Regions from separate parts of the Priestia sp. SIMBA_032 genome, predicted to be linked through region 2. Evidence: riboswitches for the same ligand, from Rfam matches in the RefSeq annotation. Region 2 holds a riboswitch; the other holds the start of a gene.
The links. Region 2 has a riboswitch for cyclic di-AMP ahead of gltT (glutamate/proton symporter GltT). Riboswitches for the same ligand answer to the same signal wherever they lie in the genome.
Positions count from the first base shown of each region.

Region 1: linked by a shared signal. The riboswitch ahead of SB717_RS17840 (potassium channel family protein) and the one ahead of gltT (glutamate/proton symporter GltT) in region 2 are both predicted to bind cyclic di-AMP.

Region 1 is NZ_JAWRXD010000005.1:146,832-155,150, reverse strand. Features, by position in the region: gene SB717_RS17845 (TrkH family potassium uptake protein) at 1-1,102, opposite strand, end outside; gene SB717_RS17840 (potassium channel family protein) at 1,106-1,765, opposite strand; cyclic di-AMP (ydaO/yuaA leader) riboswitch at 1,890-2,034, opposite strand; gene SB717_RS17835 (carboxymuconolactone decarboxylase family protein) at 2,150-2,608, opposite strand; gene SB717_RS17830 (Lrp/AsnC family transcriptional regulator) at 2,729-3,184, shown strand; gene SB717_RS17825 (peptidyl-prolyl cis-trans isomerase) at 3,473-4,375, opposite strand; gene SB717_RS17820 (S1C family serine protease) at 4,372-5,646, opposite strand; gene SB717_RS17815 (response regulator transcription factor) at 5,869-6,540, shown strand; gene SB717_RS17810 (sensor histidine kinase) at 6,537-7,886, shown strand; gene cuyA (D-cysteate sulfo-lyase) at 7,922-8,319, opposite strand, start outside.
Region 2 is NZ_JAWRXD010000031.1:14,108-22,426, forward strand. Features, by position in the region: gene SB717_RS30950 (undecaprenyl-diphosphate phosphatase) at 87-911, shown strand; cyclic di-AMP (ydaO/yuaA leader) riboswitch at 1,185-1,324, shown strand; gene gltT (glutamate/proton symporter GltT) at 1,431-2,690, shown strand; gene ytvI (sporulation integral membrane protein YtvI) at 2,904-3,935, shown strand; gene SB717_RS30965 (DedA family protein) at 4,096-4,701, shown strand; gene SB717_RS30970 (EcsC family protein) at 4,726-5,517, shown strand; gene SB717_RS30975 (hypothetical protein) at 5,654-5,788, shown strand; gene SB717_RS30980 (APC family permease) at 5,919-7,232, opposite strand; gene SB717_RS30985 (hypothetical protein) at 7,553-8,098, shown strand; gene SB717_RS30990 (alpha-galactosidase) at 8,118-8,319, shown strand, end outside.

The DNA of each region.
Region 1 (8,319 bases), on a different contig from region 2:
TTTCCGAAATATTCAACAGAAAGATGGCCCCAAACACAAACATAATTGAAATCATCGTAATGGCTAGGGCCTTAAACACATGAAGAGGAAGAAGGCGTCTCTTTAATAGCACAATATCTTCCCTGCTTCGTAAAAATGCCCATACAGAAAAGACAATCACCACAAACGTCGTGAGTTTGATACCGCCTCCTGTTGACGCACTTCCTGCACCAATAAACATTAACAAAACCATTAAAAAGACCGTTGCGTCATGCAGGTGAGCTAAATCAATCGTATTAAAGCCAGCGGTTCTTGTTGTTACCGCTTGAAAATAAGAAGCCCATACTTTGTCTCCTAATGATAAACTTCCGAGTGTATGCGAATTGCTGTACTCTAAGAAAAAAATAAAAAGCATGGCAATCATGTTAATGGCGAAAGTGCTGATAATCATAATTTTTGAATGTAGCGTTAGTTTTTTATACGATTTTTTCACCCACATATCAGCAAGTACTGTAAACCCTAACCCACCAATGATGAACAAAAAAGAAATCGTTATGTTAATAATAGGATCTCCTACATACTGAACTAAGTTATCAGACAGTAGTCCAAACCCTGCGTTATTAAAAGCCGAAATTGAATGAAACAAGCTAAAGAACAGCCCCTTAGACCATCCGAATTCCGGAACCCAGCGTATCGCTAAAAAAATAAGTGCAATAAACTCAATTAAAAATGAAAAGATGAACAGCCTTTTAACTAGCAGGACAACTCCGCCGACGCTCGTTTGATTTAATGCTTGCTGAACGAGCATACGCTCTTTAAATCCAATTTTTTTACCTAGCATCATAAAAATCAGCACGGCAAATGACATAATGCCAAGACCGCCTATTTGAATTAACAGCATAATAATGGTTTGACCAATGACGGTAAAACGCGTACCTGTATCTACGACGGCTAAGCCGGTCACTGTCATAGCGGAAGTAGACGTAAAAAGGGCGTCTACCCAACGGATTGGCTCATTAGTAGAAAAAGGCATCATCAATAGAAGAGCACCGATAATAATTCCTCCGCCAAAAATGGAGACAAGCAGCTGCGGAGGGGTGAGTTTAATGATTTGTTTTTTCATAAGTTAAACTCCTTCTTCTTCAAAACGGTTCAAATCGCGATTATGTCCGATAACAATAAGCATATCTCCTTGTTCAATTATTTCATGCGCGGTAGGCGAAATCACCATTTCCCCGTCTTTTCGCTGAAAGCCGATAATGTTGCAGCCGTACTTGGCGCGGATATTTAAATCAAACAGCGTTTTATTATGAAGTTTTTTAGAGGCGACAATTTCGACAATACTATAATCCTTTGACAGTTCAATGTAATCAATGATTTTTTCTGACACCACGTGATGAGCAATCCGCTTAGCAATATCCCGCTCAGGGTGGATAACTTTGTCCGCTCCTATTTTCTCCAGCACCTTTTGATGATACATATTCACCGCTTTTACCCATACTTGCTTAACGCCCATATCTTTTAAAAGCATCGTTGCAAGAACGCTTGCTTCGATATCATCCCCAAACGAAATAAGAGCATGATCGACATTGCGAATACCTAGCCCTTTTAAGCTAGCTTCATCAATCGCGTTTGCCTGCACAACATATGTAGCTGAGTTGCTATATTTCTTTACTACCTCCTGATTGCGGTCAATAGCGAGCACATCCACATCCAGGTTAGCAAACTCTTCAACCAAACTTCCTCCAAAACGACCTAATCCCAATACAGCAAACTGTTTTTTCATAATGTATTTATTCCTTTCTTCAACTGCTGTGTGTTCTCTTAGCTTATACTTTTTCTAAAAAATTACATCTTTTTCTTAAAAAAAGCGCAAAAAAACACAGGAAGGCTCCTGTGTTTTTTCACACTCTTCCCCCTCAAAACGCTTGCGAAGTTAGCTGTCGGGTTCGGGTTTTAAGAGTAACCCTACCTTTTTAAGGATTCACCCCGGAGCACAATATGTGCGTAAATAATGGGTCCTCCGCTCCGTAATGGATTAAGCGATTTTTATTTAAATGTCTATGATCTATTTTTTAGAATAATGGATTCGATTCATGATACGTTTCACTTCACGAAAGCTATCTTACTCCTGTCGATTTTGTCTGTCAAGATATTTTTAAGAATGACATCACTTGCCCTGTAAGCTGCAAAAATCATATAAATCTAAACTGACAATGAGTTTGTGAAATTGATCAAACAAATTAATAACAGCCAAAAGCTCTAACAGCTGTGTATCACTGTAAAATTTCTTTAATTGATTCATATCAGCATCCGTCAAATCCCTTGGACTCACCCGGTACACATCAATGAATCGAAACAGCAGTCGATCTTTTTCTTCAATTTCTTCTTCTCTTAATACTTTTTGATTAAGCGTCTTATCACCTACATATGACATGCTCAAACACGTCTCACAGCCATTCACACCCGCTAGATAAAGCCTGATTTTTTCCTTTGTTTCCCTTTTTACTATATCGCTGTTCCAAAGCTTGTCGTATAGCTCATCATACAACCTTTTTACATGTGGAATTAAATTCAGTGCTTTTTCAAAATTTGTTCCCTCTTCGTTTGTTAACAAAACTCTTGCCATTTTTCACTCACTCCTTTTTAATTATTATAGTAAGAAAAATGGAGATTTTAGATAACATATAAAACATATTATCTTCTATTACTAATCAAATGAAATGTTAATAAGAAAGAAGGTTTTCAATTGAAAATTGATGAAATTGACTTATCGATTTTGCAGGCGCTGCAGCAAAACAGCCGTCTTTCCTTACGAGAGCTAGGAAAACAAATTAACCTGTCTCCTCCTTCAGTAGCAGAGCGAGTAAGGCAGCTAGAGAGCTTTGGTGTTATAAAAGGATATACAATCGATATTGATTATGAAAAGCTGCAGTTGCCCGTGTCGTGTTTTATTGAAGTAACCATGAAAAACGGAGAGCACGAGCGTTTTAAACGATTTATTTCTCAGTATCCCTATGCTTTATTCTGTGAACGTATCGCCGGGCAAGCCTGCTTCATTACAAAGCTTCAGCTTCCTCACCTGCACGTACTCGAACAATTTATTAATGAAATCACACCCTATGCCAAAACGATTTCACACATCGCCCTTTCCCATGTAGAGATGTCTTCTACATTATTGAGTCATATAAAAGATGAAAAGTGATTGAAACATATGTTCACCATACTAACGAAAAAATCCGAACGATTCATCGTTCGGATCTTCTTTCCACTAAACTACTTTTGTCCCAGCCTCTTTTATTCATCCAACAGCATAAAAAATAACCCTCCAAAACTGGAGGGTATAAATTTTCCGAATAATGAAAGTTTTACAACTTCATTTTATCAGGTGCCGACATTTCTGTCTACTTAAAAATGTAAAAGAACTCTCTATTAATAGAGAGCTCTTTTACCTGCTTGTTTTTTGAAAACAATCAATCTATATAAAAGGGAACTACCTAAGATTAAAAGTCACATGAAACCTTGGCAGTTCATCCTGGCTATACCGGTTGATATGATTCAAAACAAGTTCTTTCATCATTTCTTCTTTGGCTTCTGATTCCGTTTTTTTATCTTTTTGTTTTAAAATAAGAAGATAATAGACTTTACCCATTTTAATAGGCTCACTACTCTCTCCTATGTGCTGTTTTTTTAAAACATCTATAAAAGAGGGAGATAGACTTGAAAGCTTTAGATTATCATCATTCTCTATTTTGCTGATTATCTGAACATCAGCATATTTTTTTTGAACGTCTTGAAGCGATGTTCCCTTTTGCAGTTCAGCGGCAACAGCATCGGCATCATGTAAAGTGGAGAAAGCCAGCCGCGTAAAAGATACGCGCGTCAGATCGTTTTCAATACGTTTATAATAAGCAGTTAGTTCATCAGACGTAATTTGTTTACGGAAATATTCTTCTAATTTAAATTGATTCGTTAGCTGGCTGGTTACATCACTAGAACGAATATTTAACACTTCATAACCTTGTTTTCTTGTATCCTCGTCATATGAGCGTTTAATTTGCTTCCACATATCCTCGACTTGTTTTTGTACTTTATCGCTTGTCTTTAGATGCGAAATTAAAATTTTTTGCATAACAAGCTGCCGCAATAACTCTTTGCGGTAGCTTGTATCATTTAGCGGAGCATCCGGATTTAAGAACCCTTCAACGGCTAAAAAACGGTTGAATTCAGCTCCTGTCACCTTGCCTCCCTCATACGCTGCCAGTTCTTTGGCAGAAGATAGCTGACTAATTTCTACAGAAGGAAACATCGTGTTTGAATGCTTCCCTCCGCAGCCGGTTAAACATCCGAACGCTGTTAATACTGCTAGCAGCAGCTTTAACGGTGTTGAACTCATCCATTGTTATCCTGCTGCTCTGAAAGCTTCAGAGAAATGGTTTGTTTTTTTCCATTTCGGTACACGTCTAATTTTACCGTGTCTCCTACTTTGCGTTTTGTATATAGATATTGACGTAAATCACTGGATGTTTTGACTTCATTTCCATCGATGGCAACAATCACGTCTTTTGATTGTAAACCTGCATCAGAAGCAGAAGAGAACGGTTCAACCGTCGTTACGACAACTCCTTCAGATGTATCGCTTGTTAGGCCTAGCTGATCTTGTTTTGTTGCAGCTGAAAGCTGACCTACATCTTGAAGACCTACCCCCATATATGGACGCGTTATTTTTCCGTTTTTCATCAGCTGTTCAATCGTCGGCTGCACCTCATCACTTGGAAGAGCAAAGCCGATGCCTTCTACATTGTCTTCTGAAATTTTCATACTGTTGATGCCGACTACTTCACCGGAAGAATTGATAAGTGCACCGCCGCTGTTTCCGGGATTAATCGCCGCATCCGTTTGAATGGCGTCTACGTTCCAATTCTCTGAAATAGGGACAGAGCGTTTTGCTGCGCTCACGATACCTTGTGTGACCGTACGAGAAAATTGTTCACCAAGAGGATTTCCGATTGCAAGCACTGTTTCACCCGCTACTAAATCCGATGATTTTCCGAATTTCGCCACTTGTTCAACATTTTTATCGGACATTTCAAGCACCGCTAAATCCGTTAGCGCATCAGCTCCGACAATTTTAGCTTTTTCTTTTTGTCCGTTTGAAAGTGACACTTCTACTTCGCTTGCGCCGTCAATAACGTGGTTATTGGTCACAACGTATGCTTTTCCATTTTCTTTTTTGAAAATAACACCGGAACCCGTTCCTGCTTCTTGCGTTTGGGTATCTCCAGAAAATGGATTTGTTTGCTGCTGGATGTTGTTCACACCTACAACAGCGGCTGATACTTTATTTACAACTGAAACAAGATCTGACTGATTCACGGTTGTGCTTACTGTTCGAGGCGTTGTGCTCGTTGTTGTTGCCGTTTGAGTCTGCGTTGTTTGATTCGCTGTTTGCGTATCAGCTGAATCCATTAACCCTAGCTGCGGAGCGCCGTATAGCACAATTCCTCCCCCTAGCACTGCTCCGGCGATAGAAGATGCGATCACTGGAAATAAGCGTCTTTTTGGAGGCTGTGACGACGATGAAGGCTGATACTGATCATAGCGCTGCTGGCGGTTTTCATATTCTTCTTTTCGTTCTTCCTCTCTTTCATAATCACGTGGATCCATGAAAAACACTCCTTTTAACGTAGCAAATTTTATGTTATCTATACTATAAAATAAAAGTTTGGGATAAGTATCAAAACAATGTGTGAAATTGTGAAAAATTTCTTTATAACAGCAAACACGTAGTATAATAGCGGGTACATAAACCTTTAAAGAAACGCGCATAGATGGCGCAATATGCTTTATTTACCTTAATTTTCATATATTCAGAGGAAGGTGTCAAATTTGAGCTTTACACTATATTTAGTAGAGGATGAACAAAATTTAAACGAAGTTTTAACCCTTTATCTTCAAAAAGAAGGCTGGGACGTTCGCTCATTTTTTAACGGCACGGACGCAAAAGAAATGATTGCAACTCCTCCGCACCTGTGGATTTTAGATATTATGCTACCTGACATTGATGGGTATCAGCTTATTCGCGAAATCAAGCAGCAAACGCCACAGGTGCCTGTTATTTTCATTTCAGCACGCGATGCCGATATTGACCGAGTTCTTGGACTTGAAATGGGCAGCGACGACTATTTATCAAAACCCTTTTTGCCGCGTGAACTAGTTATTCGGACAAACAAACTGCTAAACCGCGTATACGGTTCCAATCAAAAGAAAACCGATACCATTACGCTGACTCCTTATGAAATCGATTTACATACGCGTACCGTCAGTGAAAATGGAAAACCGATTGATTTGACGTCTAAAGAATTTGATTTTCTTGTCACTATCTCAAAAGACCTTGGACAGGCTTTTTCACGGGAGCAGCTGCTGAATCTCATTTGGGGAGAAGATTATTTCGGCACAGACCGAGTGGTGGATGATTTAGTAAGGCGCGTGCGTAAAAAAATGCCGCAAGCACGAATTGAAACGATTTACGGATACGGATACCGGATGATGAAAGCATGAAAAACAAGTCGCTTGCATTTCAAATTTGGCTCGTCATCTCCGGTATTTTACTGCTTATTTCAATTTTGCTCGCTATTTTATTCCCAACGACGCTCAGGCAGTTCTTCACGAATGAAATTTATACCACTATTGAAAATGAACAGCATATTTTAAAAGAATACGGCCTGCCAAGCCGCTCAGGTGAATACTACTTTAGCAATGAAGATAGTGAACCAACACTTGGCAATCGAACCGTGGATCATATTTTATTGCCTGAACATGCGGATATCTCTTATTTTTCATCACGGGTGTTGCCTCAAGACTTTTTGAGAAAAGCACAGGAAGATGCAATCAGTCAGCGAAAAATCGTCGCTCGCTATGAAAAAGATCTCGGCAACCGGACGCTTTTTTATGTAATTCGAAAAGTAAGCGTAAACGGACAGCCTGCTTTTTTGCTTTCATTTTCGTGGGATACGTACCGAAATGCGCTCACTTCTACTCTGTTCAAACAGCTGCTTCTTGTAATTTCAATTGTATTTCTATTCAGCTGGCTTCCATCTATTTGGCTATCAAGATATTTAAGCAAGCCGCTTGTATCGCTTGAAAAAGATGTAAAAAAAATTGCCGAACAAAATTGGCATGAGCCTGTTACAGTGAACCGTTCCGATGAAATTGGCAAGCTAGGCGCCTCGATCGAGCAAATGCGCAAAAGGCTCGTATCTAAAGATGAAGCACAGCAAACGCTGCTTCAAAATATTTCACATGATTTAAAAACACCGGTTATGGTCATTCAAAGCTACGCTCAGTCGATTCAAGACGGCATTTATCCAAAAGGTGATTTATCTCAAACGGTAAAAGTTATTGAAGATGAATCCAAAAATCTCGAGAAAAAAATCCGCGATTTGCTTTATTTAACCAAGCTTGACTATATGTCCACTCATCAGCTTGCACAAGATACCTTTGATTTTACTGCACTTCTTCATGAAGTAGTGGATCGCTTGCGGTGGAGGCGTCCTGAAATACAGTGGGAATTTGACGACGCAAACGCAACAATTAAAGGAGACAAAGAACTGTGGACAAAAGTCCTTGAAAATGTACTCGACAATCAGCTGCGCTATGCTGATACCAAGGTTTCACTTTCAATTTCTAAACACCAAACGAACGTTCAATGTACAATCAGCAACGATGGCCCGCCAATTGATCAAAGCGTGCTTGAACACTTATTTGAACCGTTTAAAAAAGGAGAAAACGGTGAATTCGGTATTGGTTTAAGCATCGTAAAACGTATTGTTACGATGCACGATGCAGCAATTACGGCTGAAAACACAGAGACCGGAGTGACGTTTTCACTTACTATTCCTATATAAACTAAAAAAGAAAGGGAGTCGAATCCCTTTCTTTTTTATGAAAAAATCGATGTATACGCATAAAGAGCCGGTGAGCCCCCGGAGTGGATGAACACCACATTCTCATCTTTTTTAAAATAACCCTTTCGAATTAAATCAATCAGGCCGGCCATTGCTTTTCCCGTATACACAGGATCCAATAAAATTCCTTCCGTACCGGCCACAAGTTTGACTGCTTCCACCATCTCTTCTGTTGGAACAGCATAGCCTGGACCTACATATTCATCCATACAAACAATATCTTCTTTTTTAAAAGGCGTTTTGCTATGTAAATGATCATAAAGTTCGCTCGTTAGCTTGGCAACTTTCATTTCTTGCTCTTCTTTAGCACGACTCACATTCATTCCAATAACAGACACGTCACTTTGAAGACTTTGAAAGCCTGCCACTAACC
Region 2 (8,319 bases):
CAAGTGTCAAAATAGGAAAATAGTTGAGCATGTAAAACGAAGCGGTAAGCTTATTAATTTGAAAGAAAGGCAAGGTACATAGCTTTATGTGGGAAATTATTGTAGCAATCATTTTAGGGATTGTAGAAGGTTTAACAGAGTTTGCTCCTGTTTCGTCAACTGGGCATATGATTATTGTGGATGACCTGTGGTTAAATTCAAAAGAATTATTTTCATCTCCAGTAGCTAATACATTTAAAATTGTTATTCAGCTAGGGTCAATCTTAGCAGTAGTTGTTATTTTTAAAGATCGTTTTATTAATTTATTAGGATTAGGAAAAAAACCAGCTGCTCCAATTGGACCGACAAATCGCTTGAATTTAATGCAGGTAATTGTTGGTTTGTTACCCGCGGGAGTGTTAGGACTTTTGTTTGATGATTACATTGATGAACATTTGTTTTCTTTAAATACGGTGCTAATTGGCTTAGTGTTCGGAGCTGTATTAATGATTCTAGCAGATTTGTTTGGACCTAAACGTCCGCGTGTAGAGACGGTGGACCAAATGTCTTATGGACAAGCACTGGGTATAGGATTGTTTCAATGTATTGCTCTTTGGCCAGGTTTTTCTCGTTCAGGCTCAACGATTTCAGGAGGGGTTCTTCTTGGAATGAGCCATAAGGCAGCCGCAGATTTTACATTTATTATGGCAGTGCCAATCATGGCAGGAGCAAGTGGACTTTCATTGGTTAAAAACTGGCAGTATTTCACATCAGATGCACTACCGTTTTTTATTGCCGGTTTTATCAGCGCCTTTATTTTTGCGCTTATATCGATTCGATTTTTCTTAAAATTAATCAATCGCATTAAATTAGTTCCGTTTGCCATTTATCGAATTGTCTTAGCGGCTATTCTATATTTTGTATTTTTATAAAATAAATACGCATGTTTTTTAGTCATTTAAAATTCTAATAAAGACTTAAAAAGCAAGAAAAAGCTATTGCAACATTGCAATAGCTTTTTTGCATAAATATATATTATTGTCTTTTGAAAGCGTTTTATAAACATGGGTATTGACAAAACGTGTCGAAAAATAGTAAATTAATATTTGTGCAGTATAAAGTTAAGTAAAAGTAAGACTTCTGTTTAGTTTTATTGACTGTAAAAAACGTATGACAACGTATAGATCGTTTTAACTTTATAAAAACTGAATAATAAGCTTAATCGTATAGAGCGGGGGAATCATTATCGGCAGTAAAGCTGCCTTGGGGTGAATCCTTACAAAAGGTAGGAAACTCTCAATTCCGAATCCGACAGTTAACCCCGTTTGCTTTATTGAGAGAAAGAGCCCAAAATAGCGTAAGTAAAAGGCTGTTCTTTCTTAAGAATAGCCTTTTTTTGTTTTTTCAGAAAAGTATATACAAATGTCATACATCTTTGGGGAGGTACATCTATGAAAAAAATTCGTTTTGGTTTGGCTACGCAGATTTTTACCGGATTAATCCTCGGTGTTCTTGTAGGGGTAATTTGGTTTAACGATCCGCGTGTAGTAACATACCTACAGCCGCTAGGAGACCTATTTTTAAGATTAATTAAGATGATTGTTATTCCAATTGTTATCTCAAGCTTAGTCGTTGGAGTTGCAGGAGCAGGGAGCGGTAAACAGGTCGGAAAGCTTGGCGTTAAAACCATTCTCTATTTTGAAATTATTACGACTTTTGCAATTATAATCGGTGTATTGGTTGCTAATATTTTTCATCCTGGGCAAGGTGTAGACATTCATTCAGCACAGAAGAGTGATATTTCACAATACGTTGAAACATCCAAACAGCAAGAAGGAAAGTCAGTGGCTGAAACGTTCTTACACATTGTTCCAACAAACTTTTTCCAGTCAATTGTTGAAGGAGATATGCTAGCAATTATCTTCTTTACAGTGTTATTTGCACTAGGAGTAGCGGCAATTGGGGAAAGAGGAAAGCCAGTTGTACAATTCTTCGATGGCGTTTCTCACGCAATGTTTCACGTGGTAAACCTAGTAATGAAGGTGGCACCAATTGGTGTATTTGCTTTAATTGGTGTAACAGTTTCGAAATTCGGCTTAGAGTCACTCCTTTCATTAGGAAAGCTTGTTATCTTAGTTTACTTAGCGTTAATTTTCTTCCTACTTGTTGTATTAGGAGGAATCGCGAAATGGGCAGGAATTAACATTTTCCACTTATTCCGCTATATGAAAGATGAACTGTTGTTAGCATACAGTACATCTAGTTCTGAGACAGTTCTTCCACGTATTATGGAAAAGCTTGAAAAGATGGGCTGTCCAAAAGCTATCGTATCGTTCGTTGTACCAATTGGTTATACATTTAACCTAGATGGTTCTGTTCTTTATCAAGCCATTGCAGCGTTATTCTTAGCGCAGGTGTATGGTATTGATTTAACGATCGTTCAACAGCTGACACTCATTCTTGTATTGATGGTTACATCTAAAGGAATGGCTGCAGTGCCAGGAACATCATTTGTTGTATTACTAGCTACTCTTGGAACAATCGGCGTTCCGGCAGAAGGATTAGCTTTCATTGCGGGAGTAGACAGAATCATGGATATGGCACGTACAGTTGTTAACTTAGTAGGAAACACACTAGCAGCAATTGTGATGTCTAAATCTGAAGGCAAATTTGACCCTAAAAAAGGTACAGAGGTTATGAGAGCCGGCTAATTTATAAATCAAAAAGCTACTTATTCTATTCAAAAAATTAGAATAAGTAGCTTTTTTCATAATAATTCCTTTATTATTATGGAAATTGACCCTATAATATGTAACATCAGGTATAAATATATCCAAATTTTATTCTTACATAAAAGCAGTCACTGGTTCCTTTCTTTATCAATAAATATAGAGATAGCTTAGCTAGTTGGGGGATAGTAGAGTATGTGGAAAAAGCGAATATGGGTCATCGCCTCGATAGTAATCGTATGTTTGTTAATCCCTTACAGTTTACCGATTGTGTTTGCTTTATTAACAGCATTAGCGCTTGAGGGTATTGTTCAAAAATTGCATCAATCTTTTAAAATGAAGAGAGTCTATGCAGTGCTTATGACCTTCATTTTATATGTTGTTTCGCTCATACTTATTGGATTTTTTATTGTTCGGACAATCGTTACGCAAGTGGTTGCTCTTTCAAAAATAGCGCCTTCATTTGTAAAAGAAATCTATGAAACCGCAATTTATCCAACTATTATTAAGTGGAAGTACTATTCGAACGCTCTTCCTACAGAAGTGATTTCTTCTATCGAGCGCACGCTTGAAAAAACCGTAAATTCATTAGATTCTCTATTAAAAAGTACTGTAGAAATCATCATTAGCTTTGCCGCTACTGTTCCTGGGTTTCTATTAGAGTTTCTTATTTATTTAGTAGCGCTTGTATTTATCAGCCTTGAGCTGCCTGCTATTAAAAATAAAATTAAGTCATTCTTAACAGAAGAAACGAAATATAAGCTACAAGTTGTCATCACTCAGCTTATCCAAGCGGGAGTTGGTTTTATCAAGGCACAAATTATCTTAAGTGTCATGACGTTTGTAATGGCTTATGTAGGGCTTTGGCTATTAGATGTTCCGTATACCGCGCTGCTTAGTTTATTAATTGTAATTGTCGATATCTTACCAATCCTTGGGACAGGCTCTGTACTCGTCCCGTGGGGGATTTTTGCTCTTACGCAAGGGCATGATTCACTTGCAATCGGCTTATTTATTCTATTTGGAGTCATTACGGTAGTAAGGCGTGTAGTAGAACCAAAAGTATTTTCTACAAATATGGGTATTTCACCTTTGGCTGCACTAGTTAGTTTGTACATTGGATTTAAACTTTTAGGTTTTGTTGGGTTATTTTTAGGACCGGCTTTAGTTATTTTATACGATGCTCTTCGTAAAGTAGGTATTATTCAAATTAACTTTAAACTATAAAAGCGCTGGATAAAACTAGCGCTTTTTTTTATTGAAACTTTTGTAGTACGTCATACGTAAAGAGGGAAAGGAAAAAACTATGTCGCGTTGGTTTTTATCTATCAATCGGCTGAATTATAGTTTTGCCGTCTTAGATTTAATGACATGAGGAGGAGAATTTTTGTTAGAGTCGGTTTTACTTTCTTTAATTGAAGCGCTAAAACAGCTCTCTTATTTTGGCGTAATTTTAGCATTAACGTTTGAGTTTGTCCCGGCAGAGCTTGTTTTACCTTTAGTAGGGTATTGGGTGTACCAAGGTGATATGAACTTGTATCTGGCTATCCTTGCAGGTACAGTAGGCGGTGTTTGTGGACCGTTGACTCTTTATGCACTGGGACGTTATGGTGGAAGACCGCTGGTTTTAAAATATGGAAAATACTTTTTGGTGAAAGAAAAAGAAATTGACGCTGCCGATCGCTTTTTTAATAAGTACGGAAGCGGGGTCGCTTTTTTTGGACGGTTTATTCCAGGAGTGCGCACGGCTATCTCTTTTCCGTGCGGGATGGCAAAAATGAACGTATGGCTGTTTTCTATTTACACATTTGTTGCGATGCTTCCAGTAACGGCTATTTACGTATATTTAGGATATAAGTTAGGACCTAAGTGGAAAGAGGTGGGGCCGATTGTGTCTCAATATATGCAGCCTATTGGAATCGGACTTGTTGTTTTAATTGCATTGTTTTTTATCATTAAATATGTGCGGAATAAACAAGTAGGACAGAGCTGATAAATCGAGGAAAAGAGTGAGGATATGTCAGAGCATGAACATTTGAGAATAGAATTACGAAAAATTGAAAAGTGGGAGAAAGACCAAAAAGGACTTTTTTTCTGGGAGCGGCTGGCTCGCTTGCCTTTTTCAGCTTTAGATAAAGTAACGCCAAAGTTCATTCATCAAAAAATAGAAAAATTATTAGATGAAATTGCTAAGTATGTTGATAATGGAGGCCAGTACTTAGCTAATACGTCTGCCACGCTAGAGAAAGCATCAGCCCAGTTACAAGAAAATAAGCAGCTTTCAATAGAGGATATTCAGCATTTATCTCTGCAGGAAATGGATGAATTGGCGGAGTATTTTATTGAAGTCCGAAAAAAGAATGCACAGCTGCAAGGAGCTACAACAGGAGTAGGTGGAATTTTTACACTGGCGATTGATATTCCTTTTGTATTGGGACTTACACTTAAGACACTGCAAGAAGTGGCTGTTTCTTATGGTTACGATCCCACTGAGCAAGAGGAACGCATTTTTATGGTCAAATGCATGCAGTTTTCATCCTCCGATATTGTAGGCAAGCGTGCGATTTTAGAAGAATTAGCAAGCGGCAATCGAACGCAGAGCTTGCAGCAGCTCCAAGGGTGGAGAGAAGTGTTTCTAACCTATAGAGACAACTTGGGATGGAAAAAGTTATTTCAAATGATTCCTATAGCAGGAATGGTATTTGGAGCGTATATTAACAAACAAGCGATTAGCGATATAGGAGAAGTTGGAATGATGCTTTACCGTAAAAGACGCATTTTAGAAAAAGTCTCACAATCTAAAAAATAAAAAGAGGTTGGTATGAGAGTATTTTAGTTGAAGAAAAATCCGAACGAGTTTGATTCTTAGTTGAGAATCAAATACGTTCGGATTTTTTCATTGGTATAGTAAATGTAGCTTTCAAGTATTTAGTTGCTTCTAGCTGTTGATTGGAGAGCAAGGCGAAGACTCCTGCGGAGAAAGCGGAACAGATGAGACCCCGCAGGAGCGAAAGCGCCGAGGAGGCTCAACGGCCGCCCGCGGAAAGCGAAGCCTTGCACGGAAATCAACAGCGGTGTAACGAGTGATTCATACTAGATCGTTTACCCTTTTGTTCGTGTTTAGAGGGGATTAATTTGCGTATGTCTCAATTACTTTTTTTTCGACATTATTTCCAGGAAAATATGTCGAGGTCTGCTAAGTCTATTTCCTTAATCAAAATGAAAAGTAGGAATGGTAATAGTATTTTTTCGTCTAGCAATCAGTAAATAAATAATACCGATTATACTCCAAACAATACCGATAAATAAGGATGTTTTTTCTAAGTTAAGCCACATAAAAAACAAAAATACACTGCCAAGTAGAGGCATAAGTACATATGAAATATATCCACCGAAGGAACGCTTGTTTTGATGAATAAAATAATGGATAAAAACTGCTATGTTCACTGAGCTGAACGCAATTAAAGCGCCAAAATTAATTAAAGAGGTAGCTTTTTCAAGAGACAGACCTAGTGAAATTAAAGAGAGACCACCAATAATTACTACGTTCCAAATAGGCGTCTTTGTTTTAGGGTGAATATAGCCAAAAATTTCTCGCGGCAGATAACCATCTTTCCCAATTGCGTAGAGAAGTCTTGATGCACTCATATGTGAGACAAGTCCAGAAGCAATAGTTGAAGTCAAGGCCGCTGCTACAAAAATAGATTGAAAAAGCTGGCCGCCAATTTTATAAGCGATTTCAGCCGATGCACCTTCTAAATCATGAAACAAAGAGGCTGAAGGGAAAAGAAGCTGAGCAAAGTAAGAAACTGTAATAAATAAGGCGCCTCCTGTGCATGCAATAATGAGAATCCCTTTAGGAATGGTTTTCTCAGGCTTAATTGTTTCTTCCGCCATGGCGGTTACGGCATCAAAGCCTAAAAAAGAAAAGCATAAAATGGCCGCCCCGTTTAATAACAGAGATACAGAGGCCGCTTCACTTATAAACGGTTTAAATGATAACTCTTCGCCTTGAGTTGTAGCACTTAAAATAATAAAGATGATAGCAACTAAAATTTGAAAAGCAACTAATAGCGTACCAAAAGAAACGGTTAAATGAACGCTAAAAATATTCATTACGGTCATGATGACAATAAAGCTGATAATCCATACGGCCTTCGGAACACCTGGAAACAGAGAGCTTAGGTAAATATTTGTCAAAAGTGCATTAATCATCGGTAGAAATAGATAATCAAGAAGAGCCGTCCATCCTACCAAAAAACCAATGCTTGGATTCATTACTTGCTGTGCGTATGTATAAGAAGAACCAGCTCCGGGAAAAGCTTTTACCATTTTTCCATAACTAATGGCTGTGAATAAAATAGCAATCAACGTGAATGCATAAGCACCTGAAACATGTCCATCTGTTGATTCAGTTACAATGCCAAATGTATCGAAAACGGCCATGGGTGCCATGTAGCCTAATCCTATCACGACGATATGCCATAATTTTAGTTGCTTAAGAAGAGAAGGTCCATGATTCATATTTGTCATCCTTTCTTTGTATAATCATTCTGCAGTATTTATTATTATACTATATTGTTAGATTTGTCATCTTTTTTTGAAAAAGAAGAGAAAATTGCGCGTTAAGAGATAAAGAGCGTTTAGTTAGTTGCTAGGTAAAGCAAAAAAATGCTTTTTTTCACTTTGATTTTTACCATTGAGTCTAGAAAGTATTTTACATAAAATGAAAGAAAGTAAAAAAGCTTCGATTAGGGTGATCTACTTGTAATAAATACGAAAACAAACTTTTGAATGCGGTTACATTTTCGTGGGTGTATAAACTTATAATGATGATAAAGGAGATGAAGGAAGTGATTGCTACACCCTATATAAACTTGGAGATAAACAAGGGACCAGGTGTGCATGTTGTATTGGATGAAACAAAAAAAGATGGTGTTTATTTTATTAAATTAACGGTCAAGTCGATTAAAAAAAGAATTCTTCCAAAAATGGCGTTAAAATGGAGCGTTCCGTTGTTAGATATTCAACTATATAAATCTATACAAACTAGTCAGGGGGATGTGAGTACCTCTTCTGTTCATTGTTTTATGAATAAGAATGGCTCTAACCGCTATACTATTGCATGTTCAGACATACTTCACCCTATTCGGTGTGCCCCCAATTGGAAGGAAATGTGTCTAGATGTGGAGATGACCCTATTTAATGAAAGCACTTGGTCTCTTCATAGCTACGAAACTGAACTGCGAGTAGATACAAGAATGATTGAAACAGAAGAGTTGTTCCAAGATCTAGCGAAATGGTATGAGAGCAAAGAGATTAATGTGGCAGCTACTTTTGAGCATGCAACGGCAATAGATGAAAAAGGAAATGTCTCGTTAGATATTTGATGGTGAGGAGAGAGATAGAGTGGGAATATTATTTAATGAACGTACCAAGGAGTTTCACCTGCAGGGCCGCGATGTAAGTTATATCTTTTCAGTGTTGAGAAATGGGCAGCTTGGTCACTTATACTATGGAAAAAAGCTTAAGCACCGTCCGTCTTTTCAGCATTTTTTACGTGTAGAAACAAGAGGAGCTAGCGCTTCGGTATATGAAGGAGAATTAGCAT